4 regions of the Tatumella citrea genome follow, and region 4 is predicted to be linked to each of the others. Evidence: predicted binding sites of a transcription regulator. Region 4 holds the regulator's gene; each other region holds the start of a gene.
What was found. Region 4 encodes CRP, which controls carbon source genes, mostly activating them, when cyclic AMP is high. Its sites were predicted from a motif close to ATGTGANNNNNNTCACAT; they were not measured.

Region 1 (5,915 bases), 850 kb from region 4:
CACTAGAAAGTCTTTCGCTGGCTCACTGTTGCTGATGGTTCTTACGGTCGGCCAGTAAATCGTCAACAAACCGGGTATCTGCAGACTGAGTCGCTTCAATGCGGGCGATAGCATCGCTGAACTGCGGCAGATATTTTTTATGGGCATACAGCAACTGGTCCAGTACCTGACGGGCGGTATCGCCGCCACGAATCAGCGGATTGATGGTGAAGGCATGCAGAGCCGCACCGTAGTCACCCGTTACAGCGGCTTCAATCACCGTTTGCTCCATTGCTTTCATCAGTTGCAACATCCCTCGTGCTGCAGGGGGGAAGGTTCCCCAGGTCAGCGGCTCGGCACCATGCGAGGTAATATAGGAAGAGACTTCGGCGACACTGTCATAAGGCAGGTCTGCCAGCGCGCCATTGTTGCGGGTGCTGACTACCATCATTTTTCGGCTGTCGTTGTAAATTGATTCAATCAAATCACAGGCAGCATCGCTGTAATGTGCGCCGCCGCGTTGTGCCAGTTCTGCCGGTTTTTCTTTCAGGTCCGGGTTTTTATACATTTCAAATAACCGGTTCTCGGTGGCTTTAACCACTTCGGCGCGGGTGGCGTAATTTTCAAAATCTTCAACCGCATGGCCCAGCATCTGCTGTTCCAGGTAATAGTAGCGGTGGTAGCCACAAGGCAGGAGTCCGAGGTGGCGAACCTGCTCAACATTAAACGGAATCTGATGAATATTGGTCAGGCCTTCATTTTGCTGTTGGTCCGCATAAATCGCCTCCAGCAGCACGGCGGTGTGCTCAGTTCCCTGGCGGTCCCATACGCGGTGCCAGTGAAAGTGATTCAGCCCGGCAAATTTAAAGAACAGTGCCTGTTCCGGCTGGTCCAGCACTGTTTTTGCCTGTTCAATATGGCTGAACGGCACATTACACAGGCCAATCGTTTTCTCCCAGTGCCCGTAACGAATAGCCGCTTCGGTAACCATCCCTGCCGGGTTAGTGAAGTTAACCAGCCAGGCATTCGGGCATTGCTGGCGCATATCTTTGATAATGTCGAGGATCACCGGAATGGTACGCAGGGCTTTCATAATACCGCCTGCCCCGTTGGTTTCCTGACCGAGATAGCCATGAGCTAAAGGAATGCATTCGTCTTTCAGCCGGGCTTCCAGTAAGCCCACGCGAAACTGCGTGGTGACAAAATCGGCATCTTTCAGGGCGGCTTTACGGTCCAGCGTCAGACGAACCTGCCACGGTAGCCCGGCAGATTCAATCATTCGTCTTGCCATATCGCCGACAATTTGCAACTTCTCTTTGCCTTCCTCAATATCTACCAGCCAGATCTCTTTGATCGGTAATTTATCTTTGCGGAGAATAAATCCTTCTATCAGCTCCGGGGTATAGCTGGAACCGCCCCCGATAGTCACTATTTTCATTCGGCTTCCTTTCTCAGTGAGGTGAGTGAATTGAATTTCTGATACAGCGCGACAATCTCTTCCGCCATCTCCCGGCACAGCATGGCATTCATAATGTGATCCTGAGCATGAACCATAATCAGGCTGACCGGGATTTTGCCGCAACCTTCATCCAGACCAATCAGTTGCGTCTGGCTGTTGTGACATTGTCGGGCTGACAGCGTGGACTTCTGCAGACAATCGGCCGCCGTTTCCCACTGGCTGATACGCGCTGCCTGTATTGCCTCCATGGCGTAGGATTTGGACTCGCCGGCGCACAAAATCAGGTTGATCATCATTTCTTCATTAATATCCATCTCAGGCTCCGGGGGTCTGTTCTTCGGCCAGCAAACTCCGTTCATACAGTTTGCAGAACGGGTAGTAGATCAGTGCAGAGCTGCACACCAGTACCAGTACCAGCAGGGCGGCATTGATATCCCAGCCAGCCGCCCAGGCCGCACCAATCGGGCCGGGAGAGGTCCACGGCGCCAGAGAGACAATATGCGCCACCAGACCATATTTAATGGCAAACCAGGCGAGGACCGCGTTAACCGCCGGGGTCAGGATAAACGGGATAAAAAACAGGGTGTTCATCACTATCGGAGTCCCAAATATCACCGGTTCATTAATGTTAAACAGCGAGGGCACCAGCGATATTTTTCCGATAGAGCGCAGGTGGGCAGATTTACTGCGCAGGTAGAGCAGTACCAGTCCGAGCGTGGCCCCGGAGCCGCCCAGGGTAATAAAGAAGGCCCAGAAAGGTTCGACAAAAATATGTTCTGCCGCCAGGCCACTGGCCAGCCTGCTCTGGTTAATACCCAGATTAGTCAGCCAGAATGCCTGTAAAAAGCCGCTGACAATCGTTGCGCCATGAATTCCTGCAAACCACAGTACATGGCAAATAATCACCGCAATGATCACCGCCGGTAATGAATCTGAGGCGGATAACAGCGGGCTGAACAGTGCCATAATCGCCTGCGGAATCAGCATACCGCTGAATGACTGTACGGCCAGGCTGACCGGGAATAGCAGTAGCAGCACCAGTGACAATGGAATTAACTGATTAAAGGATTTACGGATGTTATCCGGTACCTGTTCCGGTAAGCGGATACCGATATTTCTCTGCTGTAAGGCGCGTGACAGTTCACAGACGCCTATCGCGACAATGATGGCGGTGAAGATCCCGGAACCGCCCAGATAGCTGCTCTCTATCATTCCGTTGTTTAACGGGCAGCAGATCAGTAAAAAGGCTACCAGTGACAACAATGCCGTGTTCAGCCCCTCCAGCCGGTAGTGTCGCGCCAGGCAGTAACCGATTGCCGGGCAGATATACACCGACATAATCCCCATTGTCATATTATACGGGGTGAGTAGTTGCTGTTTGTATTCGGCAGCAATATATAACCAGCCTTTGGCAATAAAAAACTGATTACCTTCTGAGAACGGCGGGTAGGCAAATATCAGTATAAAAGAACCGATAATCATAAATGGCATTACTGAGATAAATCCGTCCCGGATAGCCATAATATGCCGCTGAGATGATATTTTGGCGGCAACAGGTAACATGACCCGTTCCAGTGCGGAAAACATGCGGTTAATATCCATATCCCCTCCGTAATTACATCGCCAGCGCCGATTCCAGTACTTTATCGCCGCGCATCATGCCATAGTCACGGATATCGATTACTGCCACCGGAATATTCAGTGGCGCCAGTTTTTGCTGCACTTCGGCCAGTTTATATTTAACCTGCGGTCCCAGCAGGCAACAGTCTGTATTGGTAAGGTGGGAGTCTAATTCATTGATACTTATGGCATTGATTTCAACGTCAATCGACTGGTCTGCGGCATATTTCTGCATGCGGCTGACCAGCATGCTGGTGGACATTCCTGCGGCACAACAAAGCAGTATATTTTTCATAGTTCTTCCCTGAGTGCGATCCATTCATCCTGAATGATAATAATGTGCTATCGGGTTTATACAGGTTATATTTAATTTATAGTGTGCGGTAAATCACACGGGGGAAAACAGAGGGTTATTTCAGTGGTTTTTTATTTTTTAGAAAGTTATTAGTGGATTTTATTACTTGGGTCTTTAATTGTATTTGTGGATAAAATAAAGAAATTCAGTTGTTGACCGGAATAGTAAAATATTTCATTTTCATAAGCTGTTCAGGAATTATTCTGTAGTTAAATACTCGTCAGCGACTTTTGCGGCTAATGCAATAATGAATTGCAGTAACGGTAGTTTGATCACTGGCTAAGCTGTGCTTTACTGATATGTGTGCTGTGTTGTTTCATTCAATCATTCAGTCTGACCCGGTGGGGACCTGCGCCTGTCGCCGGGTGTCGTAGTTTCTAATAAATTATAACAGGAGTCTTTATGCCCGTAGCTCTACTGGCACTGGCACTGAGTGCGTTTGCTATCGGAACCACTGAGTTTGTGATTATGGGATTACTCCCCGATGTGGCGGGGAACCTGCATGTCTCTATCCCGTCTGCCGGCTGGCTGATTAGTGGCTATGCACTGGGGGTGGCGATTGGTGCTCCGATTATGGCGTTGGTGACGGCACGTCTGCCGCGTAAACGTACCTTATTGTTGCTGATGCTGATCTTTATTCTCGGTAATCTGATGTGTGCTTTGGCACCGGATTACAATCTGCTGATGCTGGCCAGGGTAGTGACGGCACTATGTCATGGTGCATTTTTTGGCATCGGTTCTGTAGTCGCTGCCAGCCTGGTGGCGCCTAACCGTCAGGCCTCGGCTGTGGCACTGATGTTTACCGGACTGACGCTGGCGAACGTATTGGGCGTGCCACTCGGGACCTGGTTTGGTCAGTTGTACGGCTGGCGAGCCACCTTCTGGGCCGTGGGCGGTATCGGGATTCTGGCGTTTATTGGTCTGGCGCTGAGCCTGCCGGTCAACCGGGAAGAAAAACCGGTCGACCTGATGAGTGAAATCAGTGCACTGGCTAACGGTAAACTCTGGCTATCACTGCTGATGACAGTTTTCTTTGCCGCAGCAATGTTTGCGCTATTCAGCTATATCGCACCGCTGCTGCTACAGGTGACCGGTATCAGTGATAAAGGTGTTAGCTGGACACTGTTCCTGATGGGCGCGGGTCTGACGCTCGGCAACATCATGGGTGGGCGACTGGCGGACTGGAAAGTCTCTTTTAGTCTGCTATTAAGCTTTACTCTGATTGCCGTATTTTCGCTGTTGTTCCGCTGGACCAGCAGCGAAATGTGGCTGGCCGAAATTACCCTGTTTATCTGGTCAATGGCGACATTCTCGACCGTTCCGGCGCTGCAAATCAATGTAGTACGTCACGGTAAAGATGCCCCGCATCTGGTATCTACACTGAATATTTCAGCATTTAATCTGGGGAATGCTATCGGCGCATGGCTGGGCGGGCTGGTGATTAGCCGTGGCCTGGGACTGACTTCGGTGCCGGTCGCTGCAGCGGTACTGGCTGTGGTCGGTTTACTGGTGGCGTTGTTAACCTTCCGTGGCGGGTCACATGCACCGGCGCGTGAACTGCGCCAGCAGTGATGTCAGAGGGTGTTGGAAGGCTGTAACTGCTGTTCAATCTGCCGGACAAATTGTCCGGCCTGTTGTTGCAGATGACGAATAAATGCGCCGGTCAGCGCGGAAGCTGGCCGGTGTAATGGCCGGATCAGACTGACAGTAAAAGGCACGCTGATACTGAAACGCCGCATAACCACTCCACGACCGGCATAATCAAGTGCCGTCAGCGGATTAATAATTGATACACCAATCCCCGCTTTAACCATTGCACATACTGATGCCGCACTGTGCGTTTCCATGCGCAGCATCCGGCTGACTTCCTGTTCACGGAACAGATTATCCAGCAACTGTCGGTAACTATCGTCTTTGGACAGGCTGATAAAAGGCAATCCGGAAAAATCAGCAGGGGTCAGCTGATCCTGTGAGGCCAGCGGATGATGTTCCGGCAATACGCACACTTCATCAACGGTAAGCAATGGCAGTAACTCAGTCCCGGCGGGCACACTGTGAGTCTCAGTCATTCCCAGGTCATAACGCTGCGCAGAAAGCCACTCCTCCAGCAACGGCGATTCACGAGGGATAATATTCATGCTGACTGTCGGATAGAGTTCCAGAAACGGTTGGCAAAGTGCTGGTAACAGTGACTGGGAAAAGGCAGGCAGACAGGCTACCGATAACTCGGCCTGATGAAAGTCACGCAATCCTTCGGCAACTTCACGTATCCTTTCCATTCCATACCAGCTGCGTTCGACTTCCTCGAAAAGCCGCAACCCTTGTACTGTTGGTTGCAGTCGTCCACGCACACGGCTAAACAGGCTGACGGACAGTTGTTGCTCAAACCGGGCCAGTTCGCGGCTGAGTGTCGGCTGAGAGGTATGGAGGAACTCTGCTGCCTGAGTCAGGCTGCCACGGGTCATAATGGCGTGGAAGATCTCAATCTGACGCCAGTGTATT
Region 2 (5,915 bases), 1.8 Mb from region 4:
AAGACTTTACGGGTACGAATGATCGAGTCCAGTGTCCGGAAACCGGCATAGTCCAGTACGATATCGGCCGGGTCGACACCTTCTTTAATCAGGTCTTTTCGCATGGTGCGGGGTTCATTGTAACTTTGCAGCGCATTATCACCGCTTAACAGCAGGTAATTCACTTTACCGCTATTATAGGCATTCAGCGCCCCCTGAATGCGATACAGATAATACTGATTCAGCTCCCCGCCACGGTAATACTTGGATGTTCCGAGTACCACGCCCACTTCACGGTGAGGCAAATCACTAATATTTTCATAAATATAAGGTGCAGTTTTCCAGCTGATCCATCGATCAAGACCTAATGCGGTGATCCCTGCCAACAGGATCAGGCAACAGATAATGGTAAAGATGCGTTTCAGCATGCGACCTTATGACTCATGGTTGATAGTTGAAAGTGACCCAAGGGTACTTGAGCCACTTGCGGCAGGCAAGAATGATGTGTGCCCTGGCGAAACGCAACCGTTATCGCCGGGGCATCGGCATCAGATAGAAGTACGGCGATAATGGCGGTACTGCGGTTTCCAGAAGTTATCTTCTACTGCCTGGGCCAGAATTTCCTCAGAGGTTTCCAGTGCAACACCTGCTGCCTGAGCGGCTTTAGCCACTTCGATAGCAATGTAACGGGATACCTTCTGAATATCTTTAAGCTCTGGTAATACCGGACCTTCTCCTTTGCTGGCCAGTGGTGAGCAATCAGCCAGGGCGCGGCTGGCACTCATCAGCATGGAATCGGTGATCCGGCTGGCTTTAGAGGCAATAACTCCGAGCCCGATGCCCGGGAAAATATAGGCATTATTACACTGGGCGATCGGATAGGTTTTGTCTTTCCAGCTCACCGGAGCGAACGGGCTGCCGGTAGCAACCAGCGCTGCACCTTCGGTCCATGCAATCAAATCTGCCGGTACCGCTTCAACACGGGAAGTCGGGTTAGACAGCGGCATAATGATTGGGCGAGGGCAGTGGCTATGCATTTCGCGGATAATTTCTTCGGTAAAGAGTCCCGGCTGACCAGAAACTCCGATTAATACCGTCGGTTTAGCATTGCGAACGACATCCAGCAGTGAAATCGCGTCATTTTCCACCTGCCAGTCAGCAACATCTTCAGAAGACTGAATAAGGCGGGTCTGGAAAGGCAGCAGATTAGGCAATTTATCGGTCAGTAAACCATAGCGATCGACCATCATCACCCGGCGACGGGCCTCTGCATCACTCAGCCCTTCGGCTTTCATTTCAATAATAATCTGTTCAGCAATCCCGCATCCGGCAGAACCGGCACCCAGGAAAACTACGGTCTGATCAGAAATTTTACCGCCGGCAGCACGGCTGGCTGCGATAAGTGTACCTACAGCTACCGCCGCGGTGCCCTGAATATCATCATTAAAACAGCACAGTTCATCACGGTATTGTTCCAGTAATGGCATTGCGTTTTTCTGAGCAAAATCTTCAAACTGCAGCAGAACATTTGGCCAGCGACGTTTTACTGCCGAGATAAATTCATTAATAAACTCAGCATATTCTTCGCCACCAATTCGCGGATTGCGCCAACCCATATATAACGGGTCGTTAAGCAACTGTTGGTTATTGGTTCCTACATCCAGAGCGACAGGCAGTGTGTATGCCGGGCTGATACCACCACAGGCGGTGTACAGTGATAATTTACCGATAGGGATGCCCATTCCGCCGATTCCCAGATCACCCAGTCCGAGGATCCTTTCACCGTCGGTGACAACAATGACTTTGACGTTCTGTTTGGTCGCATTTTGCAGCATATCTTCGATATGCTCACGGTTGGGATAAGAAATAAATACCCCACGGGCACGACGGTAGATCTCAGAGAAATGTTCACAAGCGGTGCCTACCGTTGGGGTGTAAATGATGGGCATCACTTCTTCGAGGTGGTCATCCAGCAGACGGTAAAACAGGGTTTCGTTAGTGTCCTGAATATTTCGCAGATAAACGTGCTTATCGTTGTTGTTCTTGAATTCCTGAAACTGGTGCCAGGCTCGTTCTGCCTGTTCCTCAATGGTTTCCACGGTTTCCGGCAGCAGACCATTAAGATTAAATTCGTTGCGTTCTTCCCGTGTAAAGGCACTGCCTTTGTTAAGTAACGGAAATTCCAGAAGAATAGGACCCGCATATGGGATGTATAACGGGCGTTTGCTCTCGTAATCGAGTTCCATGTCGTGCATGCTCCTCAGAATAGACCCCGGTGACCGCACAGGTACACCGAAGATGTCAGTGTCAGACAAAAATATAGCGTTAAGCGCCGAATGATAAGTAGAAAAGATCAATAAATTGTTAATGATGCCGCAAAATTGTACAGCAATGCTCAGAACTCTGGCTCCAGGGTGACAACCTGTAGCTGATGACAACCCAATGCCTCCAGCGTGGCACGGGTCGCACTGTGCTGGCTAAGTTTTGCTGCGGATGTTTCGGCCAGTACGGCCTGACGAATTGACTGGCAGTCGCCTCCTCGCAGATTCATTAAAATCAATGCAGATTGCAGCGGTGGTAACGACGGGTTATAGGCGGCATTTTCGGCATAACGTCCCGCGTACACCGTACCATCATCACTTAACAGAGCAACGCCACTGTAAGCGCCGGAATAGGGTGCGTAGCTGGCGGCCGCTGCCTGAATTGCAGCATTGGTCAGTGGCTCATCATGGCTGACAAAAGATTGAGTGTGTTCATCCATCAGCACCTGACTAATTTGCAAATCGGCCGGGCCGAAAGCTTCCGGCAGATATTCGGCCAGAGTTCGTGGTGGCTGGCCGGGCAGGCAGACCTGCAGTAACCCGCCACTGTTCAGTTCATTCATAAATTGCCGGCAATGTCCGCACGGAGTGTAATTGACGGTAATTGCCGCCAGTTTTTTCTCGCCGGACAGCCATGCATGAGTTACCGCACTTTGTTCTGCATGAACGGTTTGTTGTAAAGGGGCACCGGTAAACTCCATATTGGCACCGAAGTACCAGTGGCCACTTGTTCCACGGGCGATGGCTCCGACATTAAAGTTGGATAACGGCGTCAGAGCACAGCTGGCGGCCAGAGGCAGCAGTGCCAGGGCCAGTGCGTTTTCATCTAAACCCGTTCGGGTCACCAGCCGGGAGATAGTTTGCGGATCAAGGATGGCCTTAAATTGTGGACTGTCGATCAGCGGCAATAATTCCTGCCGGATGGTGGCATCAAGATTCGCAAAAGCGGAGCTGTAACGTGGGTGCATACCATGCCTCATTGAGGGAACCAAAGGTCGGTAGTTTTTTATATGTGATCTCTGTCAAATGTACAATGTAACCGCCAGTTTTGATTGCAACTATGCGGGACCTGTCGCAAAGTTGTCCGCAGGACAGCCTGGCGTGTGGTGACAGAAAAAACACGGAGGAAAAAAAAGCCGGCAGAGACCGGCTTTTAATTAACAGACCAGGAGACTTCGGTTAGCGTACCGGCATTCCGGGCTGAGCGCCGCTGTCTGCAGAGAGGATAAACAGGTCTTTGCCGCCATTACCGGCTGACAGCACCATCCCTTCGGAAACACCAAAGCGCATTTTACGCGGTGCCAGATTTGCCACGATAATGGTCAGGCGACCCACCAATACTGACGGGTCTGGATAGGCTGCACGGATCCCTGAGAAAATCTGCCGTTTCTCACCACCTACGTCCAGCATCAGACGCAACAGTTTATCGGAGCCGTCAACCAGTTCAGCCTGCTCAATCAGCGCGACGCGCATATCGACTTTGGCAAAATCATCAATGCTGATAACGCCTTCTTCCTGAACTTCGGCCTTTTTAGCTGGCTTTTCGGCCGCGGCAGATGCTTTTTTCTCTGCTTTAGCAGGGGCAGGAGTCTGTGCGGCGTCTTCTTTAGAAGCATCCACCAGTGCCGCGACTTTCGTCATCTCGATGCGCTGGTAGAGTGCTTTAAACGGCGCAACAGTATGACCGAGCAGTGGCTGTGCCACGCTGTCCCAGGTCAGTTCACTGTTCAGGAAGGCTTCGGTACGCTGAGCCAGCTCCGGTAATACCGGTTTCAGCCAGGTCATCAGAATCCGGAACAGGTGAATACCCATTGAGCAGATGGCCTGCAGGTCAGCATCACGACCTTCCTGTTTAGCAACGACCCACGGAGCCTGCTCATCGACATAACGGTTTGCCAGGTCTGCCAGTGCCATAATTTCACGGATAGCACGGCTGAATTCACGGCTTGCCCAGGCATCGCCAATTTTTTCACTGGCATCGACAAAGGTCTGATACAGCGCAGGGTCAGCCAGATGATCGGACAGTTTTCCGTCAAAGCGTTTGGTAATAAAACCGGCATTACGTGATGCCAGATTAACGACTTTATTGACGATATCTGCGTTAACCCGTTGGACAAAATCTTCCAGATTGAGATCAATATCATCAATACGTGAAGAGAGTTTAGCAGCGTAGTAGTAACGCAGGCTGTCTGCATCCAGGTGCTGTAACCAGGTACTGGCTTTAATAAACGTGCCCCGGGATTTCGACATTTTCGCGCCGTTTACCGTCACGTAGCCATGGACAAACAGATTGTCTGGTTTACGGTACTGGCTGCCTTCCAGCATTGCCGGCCAGAACAGGCTATGGAAATAGACAATGTCTTTACCGATAAAATGATACAGCTCAGTAGTAGAGTCTTTTTTCCAGTATTCATCAAAATCGATATCGCCACGTTTATCGCACAGGTTCTTAAACGAGCCCATATACCCGATAGGCGCATCCAGCCAGACATAAAAGTATTTGCCCGGAGCATCAGGAATTTCGAAGCCAAAATAGGGTGCATCGCGGGAAATATCCCACTGTTGCAGACCGGAATCGAACCATTCCTGCATCTTATTAGCCACCTGCTCCTGCAGAGCCCCTGAACGGGTCCATGTCTGCAGCATGGCGGAGAATGATGGCAGATCAAAGAAGAAGTGCTCTGAATCGCGCATCACCGGAGTTGCACCGGAAACGACTGACTTAGGCTCAATCAGCTCCGTCGGGCTGTAAGTTGCTCCGCAGACTTCGCAGTTATCGCCGTACTGGTCAGGTGATTTACACTTCGGACAGGTCCCTTTGACAAAACGGTCCGGCAAAAACATGCCTTTTTCCGGGTCATAGAGCTGAGAAATGGTACGGTTCTTAATAAAACCGTTTTGTTTCAGACGGCCATAAATTTGTTCAGACAGAACGCGGTTTTCGTCACTGTGAGTAGAGTGATAATTATCATAACTGATATTAAACCCTGCAAAATCGGTCTGATGTTCCTGGCTCATCTCACCAATCATTTGCTCCGGAGTCACTCCGAGTTGCTGTGCTTTCAGCATGATAGGTGTACCGTGAGCGTCATCAGCACAAATAAACCACACGGTATTGCCACGCATTCGCTGGTAACGTACCCAGATATCTGCCTGGATGTGTTCCAGCATATGTCCGAGATGGATTGACCCATTGGCGTACGGCAGAGCGCACGTTACCATTATTTTTTTAGCGACCTGATTCATAGTTTGCGTAGCTTTCTGTTGGTTTGGAAATGAGTTCTGAATGGTAACCGAAGGCACCCTTAACGTAAACAAGCGCTGGCGGATAATGGCAGGATCGCAGGTCAGCGGGGCAATCTGTTACAATAGCCGCTGAACAGCGGTTTTTTGTGCGTTGTGGTTTCAACGTAATCTGTCAGAAGGAGAAGGGATGATGTCAGATTCCCGTCAGCAATATTCACCGGAAGCTCTGTTTCAGCAGGTGAGCGCCGTCTTACAACGCTTTGCACATCCGACCCTGCAACAGGATCTGATCCGGCTGAACGCATTACATCATGTGGCGCTGCTGGACAACGTATTGCATGTCGAACTGGTAATGCCGTTTGCCTGGCA
Region 3 (5,915 bases), 780 kb from region 4:
ATCCCAACCATGCCATTTAGGAATAGTTATGGATGTGAGAGCGATTCGTTACTTTACTGAGGTGGTACGTCAACAAAGCTTCACCCGTGCGGCAGAAAAACTGTATGTCACTCAACCGACTATCAGCAAAATGCTGCGGCAACTGGAGGAAGAACTGGGCTGCACCTTGCTGTTGAGGGAAGGACGAAAACTGTACCTGACCGACAGCGGCAAAGCGGTCTACCAGCGCGGCAATGCAATTTTGCAGGAGTTTCGCCAGCTGGAGGCCGAAATCAGTGATATTAACCAGCTGACCACCGGTGAATTACGGCTGGGGATCCCACCGATGGTAGGCATGCAGATTGTCGGTTCTATTTCCGCTTTTCATAAACGTTATCCGGGTGTCGAACTTAAAATTTCTGAATTTGGCGGCCTGGCAGCGCAACAGGCGGTGCTGCAGGGGCGTCTTGATATAGCCATGACCGCGCTGCCCGCCGAGAGTGAATTCCCGTTGCAGGTGTTGCCGCTCATGGAACATCCGTTATGTGTGCTGGTCCCTCGCACCGAAGAGTGGTTACAGCGGAAAAGCCTGACGCTGCAGGATGTCGCCCGTTACCCGCTACTGGTATTTAACGAAGAGTTTTCGCTGAACCGCCAGTTACATAAAACTTTTCAGCGTCTGGGGTTGTCGCCGACGATTGCTATTCGCAGCGGACAGTGGGATTTTCTGGCCGCCATGGTACAGGCGGATATGGGGGTGGCAATTCTGCCGGAACCGATTTGCCAGAGACTGGACCCCACTTCGTTACTGTGGATCCCGCTGGAATCAGAGCTAACGTGGACGTTGGGATTAGTCTGGCGTGAAGGGAATTACATTTCCAGCAGCACCAGGGCATGGATCGATTGCTGCCGGAAATTCTGGCCCGGAGACTCTCCGGTACTGTCTATTTAAACGGCCGAAGTCACCTGTGCTGCCAGGTGACTCCAACAGTGATCACTCTTCTTTTTCGATCAGCAATGCTTCCAACAGGTCGAGATCGCGCAGAAGCTTCTGCATCGACTCATTGCTGATTTGTTGAGTCGCACGCATATGATAAACCTCTGCCCGTTCAGCGCGCAGGGCCGCCAGACGGAAACGCCGTTCAAGGTTTTCGGCAAACATCGCCCGCTCTACATCTTCTTTGCCGTCAATTCTGCGTCGCAGATTTCCGGTCACCCGGGAGCTGACCTCTTTCAGGACATCAGGATCGATATTTTCTTCGCTATCTTTCCCCAGGCGCTCTTCCATTTTATACAAACTGTCGATAGCGACCTTCGCCATTACCGCACGGGCAGTCCTCAGTTCACGGGCATTCTCACTCTTATCCATACCCGGAATGCCACGTAACAGTATCGGCAGAATAATCACGCCCACGATCAGCGAGAACATGATGACTCCGGTGGCAAGGAACACCAGTTCATAACGCGCGGGAAAGGCATCGCCATTTGCCAGATATAAAGGAACTGACAGCACACCGGCGAGGGTCACCGCTCCACGAACTCCGGCGAAAGTAGCAATCAGCAACTCACGGAACGAATAGTTGCTGAACTCCATTGGGTTTTTCTTCAGTAACCGGACACTCAGCCGTTGCATGATAAACAACCAGCCAAAACGTACCACCAGCAAAGCGACATACACCAGGCCTACATCGGCAAACAATGTCCAGATATTAACGTTGGCATCGGCATTAGCCTGCTGAATCGATGTTTCGAGAATGCTGGGCAGTTGAAGCCCCAACATTAAAAACACCATGCCGTTAAACACGAATTCCAGCATCTGCCAGACGCTGTTTGCTCTCAGACGCATCGCCAGCGGAGCCTGACGAATAATTCCGGAACGGGTAATGGTCATCCCTGCGGCCACCGCGGCCAGGATGCCGGAAAAACCGAAATGTTCAGCGATAATATAAGAAGCAAAAGGTAACAACAGCAATAATACCGTCTGGGTTGCAGGGTCATCACCGCTCCAGCGGCTTAGCAAACGCAGAGATTTACCGTACAACCAGCAAATAATTACCCCGGCGGCTAATCCGCCTATAGCTACTTTTAAAAATTCGAGGGTGGCTCCGGACCAGCTAAACACCATGGTACCCATGGCAACTGCCACCGCAAACTTCAGCGACACCAGGCCGGATGCATCATTCATCAGGGCTTCACCCTGAACTATCGACATGATTTTTTTAGGAATTCGCCCTTCCCCGACAATCCCGGATAAGGCGACGGCATCGGTTGGCGACAGAACGGCAGCCAGGGCAAACGCCGGAATCAACGGAATACCAGGTACTGCCCAGTAAATAAGATAACCAATACCCACGACTGTAATCAGTACCAGCACCAGTGCCAGCCCGATAATTTCACGCCCATGATGCAAAAACTCACTGGTCGGAGTTTTCCAGCCATCAGCGAACAGCAATGGCGGAATAAACAGGACCAGGAATAGCTCCGGATCAAAATCGACATGCAGTCCGATTGAAGGCCATGCCAGTATCGCCCCGGAGATAATCTGCACCAGTGGCAGGGGAATATGAAACGGGAGTAACCGGCCTGCAACTCCAGACAGGGATACCACTAATGTCATGATCAAAATGGTAAAAAAGATTTCCATGCTTTCCTTTAAGCCTCTTCCACAGGCGTTTTATGAACCAGGAACAAATCAGATACAGTAATAGTGTAAAACAAAATAAGGGAGTTAAATGCATCCTGGTGTGCGAAAATGCGGCCAAACCGGTCCTTTACGGATTTCTCCAGGTTTCTGCCTGTGCCCGGCGCTCACCGTAACCACCGCAATCCGGCCCGGACAGAAGCCCGGTTGCCCGGCAACAGCAACCCACCCATCGACGGATTTCAGTCAGCCCCCTGATAAATCACTCAGTGCAAGCTGCCAGATTGTTTCCGGAAAACCCGGCGCTCATTATTCTGAGGATGGGGAGCGACGCTTTCTCACCGAAGGAGTCAAATCATCGGTATCGGTGATGGCAAGTGTTTCCCCCGCAGGGCCTCGTTCCAGTAATACGGCGCCCTGCCCACTGGCCGCCAGCTGATCCCCCGGATTTCGTAACGGACAATCGCGCATTGAAAGGCAGCCACAACCAATACATCCGTTCAAATCATCCCGTAAATGAGTCAGGGTAGCGATTCTTTTATCCAGTTCTTCACGCCAGTGCAGGGTTAAAGCCTCCCATTCACCGGCAGACATCCGCTTATTCGGCGGCAGTTGCGCCAGATTTTCGCTGACCGACGCCAGAGGAATACCAATACGCTGTGCCACTTTAATAATTGCCACCCGACGCAGTACATCACGGCTGTACCGCCGCTGATTTCCACTGTTGCGGGTACTGGAAATGAGCCCTTTGCTTTCATAAAAATGCAGGGCAGAGACTGCGACCCCACTTCGGCGGGCAACTTCGCCGGGTGTCAGGACCGGTTTTGGATAGTTTCTCTCTTTTTTCATTTTCGGCCTTTACCTCAAGTTAACTTGAGGAATTATACTCCACTCCGACGCAAAAATCCCGAACCACTCCCGGTGATAATATTCGCCGTACAGGACAGAACTATGATGCAAGAAGAAATCATTCATTCGTTAACCCAGTGGATCAATCAGAACCTTGGGAAACATTTATCGATCGATGAAGTCGCTGCTAAATCAGGATATTCGAAATGGCATCTGCAACGTATGTTCCGGGCAGTGACACAGCAGACGCTGGGTGATTATATTCGCGAACGCCGGCTGGAAATGGCCGCAGATGCACTTTGCAAAACCCGCCGCCCGGTGTTTGATATTGCTCTGCAGTATGGCTATGAATCACAGCAAACCTTTTCACGGGTGTTTCGCCGTCAGTTTGATCAAACCCCTACCGCTTATCGTCAGGCGATGCGCTGCCGCGAACTCAGCCCGGCTGAGAGTATTAACCGCGAGTCCCGGTTATCTTCAGCTCGCCCGGCGTCCGTATCGGGGATGATGTAAGTCGTCATGTTGCCGCCCTCACCGGCGGCACCCTGCATGTTCAGATAATTTCCCGCCTGCCTGTTGCCCTGTTGCCACAAAAACTTACACAGCGTGTATTTTTCGTTCGATTTTCTTACAAAAAAGCCTATAATGTGACCTGCATCACAAAATTCCGTCCCCGCCAGGTACAGCTCCCGCTGCAGTTTTCCCGGATGACGGAGTTTATGTCACTCGAAAAATTGTTATAAGCATCTGTCACGGGTAGAAAAAATGGGCACATTAACTGCAGGTTTTCTCATCATGCGCTGGGGGTTGCTCAGTGCTATCGTAATGTTTCTCGCCAGCACAGTGAAAATTAAATGCCGGCAGAACAGTCACTATTTCTTTAGCTTTGTTTGCAGCAGCATTGGTGTCGTTATGTCATGCTGGTTTGTCACTGGTCTGATGGGCATCACACTGAGCATGCAGCAATGGCATTTGTTTGTCAGCAGTGCTCAGGAAGCGTTTATTAATGTGATGGAAATGACACCGTCAAGCTGGCCAACCTACTAATCAGTGCCATACGGTCTTAGTGGCCGACAGGAAGACATATCATTGCCACCAGTACCGGGCTAAGCAGCCACGGATAGAGCCGTGCGTGTAACTGATCCGGTACCTGCGAGGCCATATGACCAGCCAGCCACATTCCGACAAAGCTGGCAGCCATCAGGATAATAGCGGCCTGCACATCGATATAGCCCACAAATCCTGGCATCGAAGGTGCTGAGTAATACAGCGATGTGATTGCATAGGTCAGGGTGGCAGTCAGCGCCATCGGCAGGGTGAGTGGATTTGCTAACGCTGCGGCCTGTACCATGGTCGCTCCCCGTCGCCGCATCAGCGGAACCGTCATCACACTACCGCCAACACCGAGAAACGCAGCAATTACACCGATCAGCCCCCCTGCCAGCGCAGAATGTTTCAGTGGCTGAATCCCTGCTTCTCCGGCAGGCGCCGTGCGTAAAAAACCAGGCCGAAACAGGCAATCCAGCAATGTTAGTAGCAGATAGACCACAAATCCCGCACGAATCCACTGCCCGCTGCTGAACTGTGCCGCCACAGCTCCGACAACGCCACCTACCGCAATCATCAGCCACAAAGGTTTTAATACCCCGGCCAGTTGCCTGAGTAACTGTCTCTGACGCAGACTGGCCACCAGGGATGAGAACAGCATCACTGCAGCAGAAGTTGCCACCGCGATTTGCATCACCTCTCCTCCCCCGGCATCAGTGGGTAAATGCTGTGCCGCCAGTACCGATACCAACAGCGGCACGGTAATAAACCCGCCACCAAATCCAAATAGCACCGTGGTGATCCCTGAAATAACTCCGGCAATCGCTAAAAAAACCATCATAAATATTTACCTGTCCGCTACTGTGGGTCAGAGTATACAAACTTCAGGGAATGACTTAATTACGGGTTCAGGACAATCATTAACGAATTCGGGCCATCTGAGACAGGTCATGCGTAACACACCGATTAACAACGTCGATCATATTCCACGCACAGTACTGGCTCTGGCGACCGACTATCCCCCCGATACCTGGCTGGCTCCGCACCAGCATCGCAGAGCGCAATTTCTCTACAGCATCAGCGGTCTGATGGAAGTTAACAGTGAAGAAGGCCAATGGATGGTGTTGCCTGGCAATGGGGTCTGGATACCTGCAGGTAAGACTCATGCGGTGAGAATGCTCGGGGCCAGTACCCGCAGCCTGTATATTGAGCCGGCCGCAGCACCACGCCCTGCAACCCAATGTGAGGTGCTGAATGTCAGCTCGTTGCTGCACCAGCTATTGCTCACTTCTGCAGACATTCCTCTGGATTATCCGGCCGGGAGCCGGAATGATTTGGTGATACTGTTAATCATGCAGGAGTTGGCGCTGGCCGGGATTAACCCGCTGTTTACCCCGCT
Region 4 (5,915 bases):
AAAGGTAAAGGCAGTCGGGTGTGGGATCAGCAGGGGAAAGAGTATGTTGATTTCTCCGGTGGGATTGCGGTTACAGCATTAGGCCACTGTCACCCGGCATTGGTTGAAACACTGAAAACTCAGGGTGAGACTCTGTGGCATACCAGTAATGTCTTTACCAATGAACCAGCGTTGCGACTGGCAAGTAAGCTGATTGCTGCAACGTTTGCTGAGCGGGTCTTTTTTGCCAATTCTGGTGCTGAAGCGAATGAAGCGGCGTTTAAACTGGCACGTTACTATTCGTCAGTACGCCACAGCCCTTATAAAACTAAAATTATCGCGTTCCATAACGCTTTTCACGGTCGTACTTTGTTTACGGTTTCGGTAGGCGGGCAGCCTAAGTATTCTGATGGTTTTGGACCTAAACCAGCAGATATCGTGCATGTCCCGTTCAATGACCTGGATGCCGTGAAAGCGGTAATTGATGATCATACCTGTGCGGTCGTGCTCGAACCTATTCAGGGCGAGGGGGGGATTACCCCGGCCACACCTGAGTTTATGCAGGGATTACGCGAGCTCTGTGACCAATACAAGGCATTGCTGGTACTGGACGAAGTGCAAAGTGGAATGGGCCGTAGTGGAAAACTCTTCGCTTATGAACACTATGGTGTGACTCCTGATATTCTGACCACAGCCAAAGCACTGGGTGGCGGATTCCCTGTCAGTGCTATGCTGACCACTGAAGAGATTGCTTCGGCAATGTCTCCGGGTACCCACGGTACGACCTACGGGGGCAACCCTCTGGCCTGTGCGATTGCTGAAACGGCACTGGATATCATTAACACGCCCGAAGTGCTGGAAGGTATTGAGCAGCGTCGTCAGTGGTTTGTTGAAGAAATTGAGAAAATTAATCAACGTTTCTCTATTTTTAGCGAAATACGTGGCAAAGGCTTGCTGATTGGCGCGGCACTGAAAGATGAGTATCAGGCGAAAGCCCGTGATTTGTTACATGCTGCCGCTGACGAAGGTGTAATGATTCTGACTGCTGGCACCGGAGTTATTCGTTTCGCACCGTCCCTTGTCATCCCTGAACAGGATATTCGTGAAGGTATGGCTCGTCTGGCAAAAGCAGCAGAGAAGCTGTTTGCCTAAGCTAATCTTTGGTGGCGGCCTTTGGGCTGCCATCACTGTTATGTTTATGGTCCGTTTTTTTAATCGTTAGCCACTGACCGTGACGGGGACGTTGGCGCCAGACAATTGACGAAATAGTCCTCATTACCTTCAGATGACTTAAAATCTGATCCAATTGCCTTTCCATAATAGTCACCGGACCTAAGGGTATTTTGTCCGGAGCATCCATGACAAAATTACTGTGATCTTCATCATTCTGGTAGCGTAACCGTTGCTGGCATTGTTGCAGAGCTATTTCACAGGATTCCAGATAGCGTTGTGCCAGGTCAGGAGTCAACATAGTGTGTTCACGGGCGAGTGTAGTCAGTACATTGATATGCTCAACGATAAACTGGCTATGGGTCACCCACAGACGCATTTCACTCAGATATTCGTTATCGAAACCTGGTTCCTGCATCGCCTGATTCAGAGAGTTAAACAGCGCATTATGTCGTTGGTTAGCTTTGATCCTGATATTTTCCAGCACATCGGCAGTCTGTTCTGGTCCAAGCAGAATCTGTAAGGCCTTCTGATAAGTCTCAAGGACATCCTGAGCATTTTTACGTAATAAAGCACTTTGCCATTGGGGCCAAAGCCATAGCATGCCGGCAAAAGCTATCAGACAGCCCAGCAGTGTATCCAGCAAACGCGGAACCAGGAAATTGACCCCATTCAACGATAATAGCTGCAGGCTGTATACTGCTGTTACGGTAAAGCCAATGGTTGCCCATCCGTAATACTGGCGGGAGAACAGATAGCTGAAAAGTGTAATGACCAGCATCGTTATCAGGATAACGGGTTCCGGAGTGGATAGCTTCAGTGATAAAGCCGCAATAATAAGCCCGGCAAATGTGCCAAGAGCACGGTGCTGAATCCGTACCCGGGTTGCGGTATAGCCATTCTGACTAACCAGTATTATGGTCATGAGCACCCAGTAGGGTTTTGGCATATTCAGCGACAGGGCCAACATGCTGGCTGCCATCAGCATGACCGAGAAACGCCCCGCAGTGCGCAAAGCCGTGGATTTTAACGACAAATAGCTGCGTAAAGCTGACAGGAAAGGCAAGCGGCGTTGAGTATCTGCCATAATATCGCGACGATACAGCGGCATACCCGACTGCAGCACTTTGGCGATTTTACTGAAGTGATAATGGTAAAATTGTCCGACAGGATTGTCAGGGAACTGCCGGGCGATATTTTGTAGCTCATCCAGGGAGTCTTTCATCGAAAACTTGCCAGGTATCTGGTGATACAGAATGTTGTCGGCAGTTTTTCTTAACTGCTCAGCCACCAGATCGGCATTGCGCTTAATCACTTCCGCTGACTGGCTTTTTTCTACCAGCTCTCTGACATCTTCGCTCTGGCTGAGAGTGACGGAAATATGCTCCTGCAGGTCTTCGGCCATCATAAATGTCCGGATCAGATAGCGTTCGCGACTGTTTTTTTCTGCCGACAGCATATGAATTTGCTGATAACCAGTATTTATCAGATCGACGACTTTTTGCTGATAATTCAGCAGTGCGGGTAGCGATTTGTCGTAATCATTGCTGCTTAGCAGTGCATATTTCGCTTCACAATAGTTGGCCAGGGCCCGGTACAACAGGCTAAGCGTTTCGCGCAGAGGCTGATCTTTTGACAGTCTGAACCAATACCAGTTAAACAGGCCGTACCATAATGTTCCGCCGCCATACAGCAATGGCGGGCCCCATACCGGCATTCTTCCGGCCAGGCTAAGCGTAAAAGTCATGGCGATCAATGCACCCGGCAACAGACGGCCATGTAACGGGCTGATTTCGCCACAGACTCCAATCAGCAGGGGTAAAATCCCGACAATAAATGGCAGCGGCACATTATGTTGCAGTAACCATTGCAACAGGTAGCTGCTGAAGGCAAACAGAGAGCCGCCGATAATGATGCGCTTAAAAAAATGACGGTGTGGGGTATCCAGCCCGGAAAGATTACAGCATGCGGGAACCAGCGAGAAAAGCAGCCCTTTTTGCAGATCGCCAGCCAACCAGCCAATTGCAACAGGGAGGCAGAGGACCAGCGTTTGGCGCAGTGCGTAATTAACTTCCGGATGATAAATAATTCTGCGCCACATCAGATACAACCGCAGGTAGACAATAAAACGGAACACGGCAGGGACCTGCCGTGCATATCACAAATTAACGGGTACCGTAGACGACGATTGTTTTCCCATGTGCTGAGATAAGATTCTGGTCTTCCAGCATCTTAAGAATTCGTCCTACTGTCTCGCGGGAACAGCCAACAATCTGGCCAATTTCCTGACGGGTAATTTTAATCTGCATTCCATCCGGGTGAGTCATTGCATCCGGCTGGCGTGCCAGGTTAAGCAGTGTCTGAGCGATACGTCCAGTCACATCAAGGAAGGCAAGGTTGCCCACTTTCTCAGAAGTGACCTGCAGGCGCCGGGCCATCTGAGATGACAAGCGCATCAGAATCTCGGGATTCACCTGGATAAGCTGGCGAAATTTCTTATATGAAATTTCAGCAACCTCACATGCCACTTTGGCACGAACCCAGGCGCTACGTTCCTGACCTTCCTCAAATAATCCCAACTCTCCAATAAAATCACCCTGATTCAGATAAGAGAGGATCATCTCCTTTCCTTCTTCATCTTTAATCAGAACTGCGACGGAACCCTTAACAATATAGTAGAGGGTTTCCGCTTTCTCACCCTGATGGATAAGTGTGCTTTTGGAGGGGTATTTGTGAATATGACAATGGGACAGGAACCATTCTAATGTAGGGTCTGTTTGTGGTTTACCAAGAACCATTCTCTTCTATCCTCTGTTGTAATCGTGCCGGAAACACAGGGGGTAAGCTCCTGTGGGGCGCTGAAATCATAGGGCATTTTCGGCTGGCATTTACGATAATCAGTCAGGCTCCGTTCTGATGATCCTGCTCGTTTAGCCATAGTTGTCATCGGGTAAAAAAACTCTACCCCTTTGTTTGTAGCATACCCTGACGAAACTGTCTCCTGTTGTCTTGTCTGACTTTTGTCATTTGGGGCCGATTGCTGTTTATACTCTGAAGGAGTAATCTGGCGGAAATTTTAGCAATTGAGAGTGAGCATAATGCAGGCACGTGTGAAATGGGTCGAAGGGCTAAACTTTATCGGGGAGTCTGCGTCCGGGCACCAGGTTCTGATGGACGGTAACTCAGGCGATAAAGCCCCAAGTCCGATGGAAATGGTTCTGATGGCGACCGGAAGTTGCAGCGCTATTGACGTAGTCTCTATCCTGCAAAAAGGCCGCCATGAGGTGACTGATTGTGAGGTGAAACTGACTTCGGAACGTCGCGAAGAAGCACCCCGCTTATTTACTCATATTAATCTGCATTTTGTTGTCAGCGGTCATAATCTTTCAGATAACGTCGTTGAACGGGCAGTCACGCTGTCTGCAGAAAAGTATTGTTCCGTTTCATTAATGCTGGGTAAAGGCGTGAATATTACCCATAGCTTTGAAGTGATTAATCGCTGACAAGGCGGTCACGGATGCCTCTTGGGGATCCGTGGCCTTAGTTGAAACTGCGTTCTTCCATCAGTCGTTTTACCAGGGGCGTCATAATCAGCTCCATCGCCAGCCCCATTTTCCCGCCAGGCACCACTAATGTATTGATATGTGAAATAAACGACCCCTGAATCATGGCCAGTAAATAGGGATAGTTAATTTCTTCCAGACCACGGAAATGAATCACGACAAAACTTTCATCGAGTGACGGGATAGTTTTGGCGGCAAAAGGATTCGAAGTATCGACCGTCGGAACGCGTTGGAAATTAATGTGAGTGCGTGAGAACTGCGGAGTGATGTAATTAATATAATCATCCATTGAACGCACCACAGAATCCATGACTGCTTCTCTGGAATGACTGCGTTCACGCATATCCCTGACCAGCTTCTGAATCCACTCCAGGTTGACGATAGGTACCACACCCACCATCAGATCCACTTTATCGGCAACGTTATGCTGATCAGTAACAATCCCGCCGTGCAAACCTTCATAGAACAACACATCCGTGTTATCCGCCAGTGGCTGCCAGGGCGTAAATGTTCCGGGAACCTGCTTCCAGGGCACAGCTTCATCATAGGTATGCAGATATTTTCGTGAACGGCCGGTACCCTGCAGCCCGTATTCGGTAAAGGTTTGCTCCAGCAACGAGAAGTCGTTTGCTTCAGGCCCGAAATAACTGATATGTCGTCCCAAATCGCGGGCTTTACGGATAGCAACATCCATTTCCGGCCGGCTGTAGCGGTGAAAACTATCACCTTCCAGTTCAGCGGCATGGATGTTTAGTTGCTGGAATATTTTACGAAAGGCAAGGCTGGTCGTTGTCGTTCCGGCCCCACTGGATCCGGTCACAGCGATAATTGGGTGTCTGGCTGACATGAAAATTTGCTCCCTGAACCAATAAGGCTGACAGCATTGTTAGCATGTATAGCGGCGTGTGTCATCTGTCAGGGGTATGGAAGTTGTTACTCAGCTCTGAAATCACGGGCAGGCATCAGAGTGACAGATTCATGTAATTCTGACCAGACGACGACAATTTGTCCTGCACTGAGTTGCTGGCGGATATCCGCCGTCTTTTCATCAAGAGTTCGCTCATACTCGCCATAATCTGTGCCCTCTCTGAGTACAAAAGACTCTATCAGGTTATCCAGCGTTTCAGGGGCGATTTGTTGCCAGGGAATGATCACGGTTATTTATCCAGCCAGGTAGAAAGCCATTGCGGAATGCGCTGTTCC

Region 1: a site for CRP is predicted at 3,435-3,452, ahead of A7K98_RS04425 (PTS sugar transporter subunit IIB). Genes of this name have one in related genera too.
Region 2: a site for CRP is predicted at 3,311-3,328, ahead of cdd (cytidine deaminase). Genes of this name have one in related genera too.
Region 3: a site for CRP is predicted at 4,115-4,132, ahead of A7K98_RS18005 (YjcB family protein). Genes of this name have one in related genera too.

What each region holds. Positions count from the first base shown of each region.
Region 1 covers NZ_CP015579.1:926,759-932,673, forward strand. Annotated here, with positions in the region: gene A7K98_RS04410 (6-phospho-beta-glucosidase) at 23-1,417, opposite strand; gene A7K98_RS04415 (PTS lactose/cellobiose transporter subunit IIA) at 1,414-1,752, opposite strand; gene A7K98_RS04420 (PTS sugar transporter subunit IIC) at 1,754-3,040, opposite strand; gene A7K98_RS04425 (PTS sugar transporter subunit IIB) at 3,054-3,353, opposite strand; gene A7K98_RS04430 (MFS transporter) at 3,816-4,985, shown strand; gene A7K98_RS04435 (LysR family transcriptional regulator) at 4,988-5,915, opposite strand, start outside.
Region 2 covers NZ_CP015579.1:2,806,770-2,812,684, reverse strand. Annotated here, with positions in the region: partial or broken gene sanA (outer membrane permeability protein SanA) at 1-407, opposite strand, end outside; gene A7K98_RS13455 (NAD-dependent malic enzyme) at 528-2,225, opposite strand; gene cdd (cytidine deaminase) at 2,375-3,268, opposite strand; gene metG (methionine--tRNA ligase) at 3,480-5,546, opposite strand; gene apbC (iron-sulfur cluster carrier protein ApbC) at 5,734-5,915, shown strand, end outside.
Region 3 covers NZ_CP015579.1:3,787,257-3,793,171, forward strand. Annotated here, with positions in the region: gene A7K98_RS17985 (LysR family transcriptional regulator) at 29-931, shown strand; gene A7K98_RS17990 (Na+/H+ antiporter) at 974-2,623, opposite strand; gene soxR (redox-sensitive transcriptional activator SoxR) at 2,930-3,469, opposite strand; gene soxS (superoxide response transcriptional regulator SoxS) at 3,572-3,982, shown strand; gene A7K98_RS18005 (YjcB family protein) at 4,235-4,516, shown strand; gene A7K98_RS18010 (sulfite exporter TauE/SafE family protein) at 4,533-5,357, opposite strand; gene A7K98_RS18015 (AraC family transcriptional regulator) at 5,467-5,915, shown strand, end outside.
Region 4 covers NZ_CP015579.1:80,557-86,471, forward strand. Annotated here, with positions in the region: gene argD (bifunctional acetylornithine/succinyldiaminopimelate transaminase) at 1-1,131, shown strand, start outside; gene A7K98_RS00430 (YccS/YhfK family putative transporter) at 1,133-3,250, opposite strand; gene crp (cAMP-activated global transcriptional regulator CRP) at 3,315-3,947, opposite strand; gene A7K98_RS00440 (OsmC family protein) at 4,248-4,652, shown strand; gene A7K98_RS00445 (phosphoribulokinase) at 4,690-5,559, opposite strand; gene A7K98_RS00450 (YheU family protein) at 5,646-5,867, opposite strand; gene A7K98_RS00455 (hydrolase) at 5,870-5,915, opposite strand, start outside.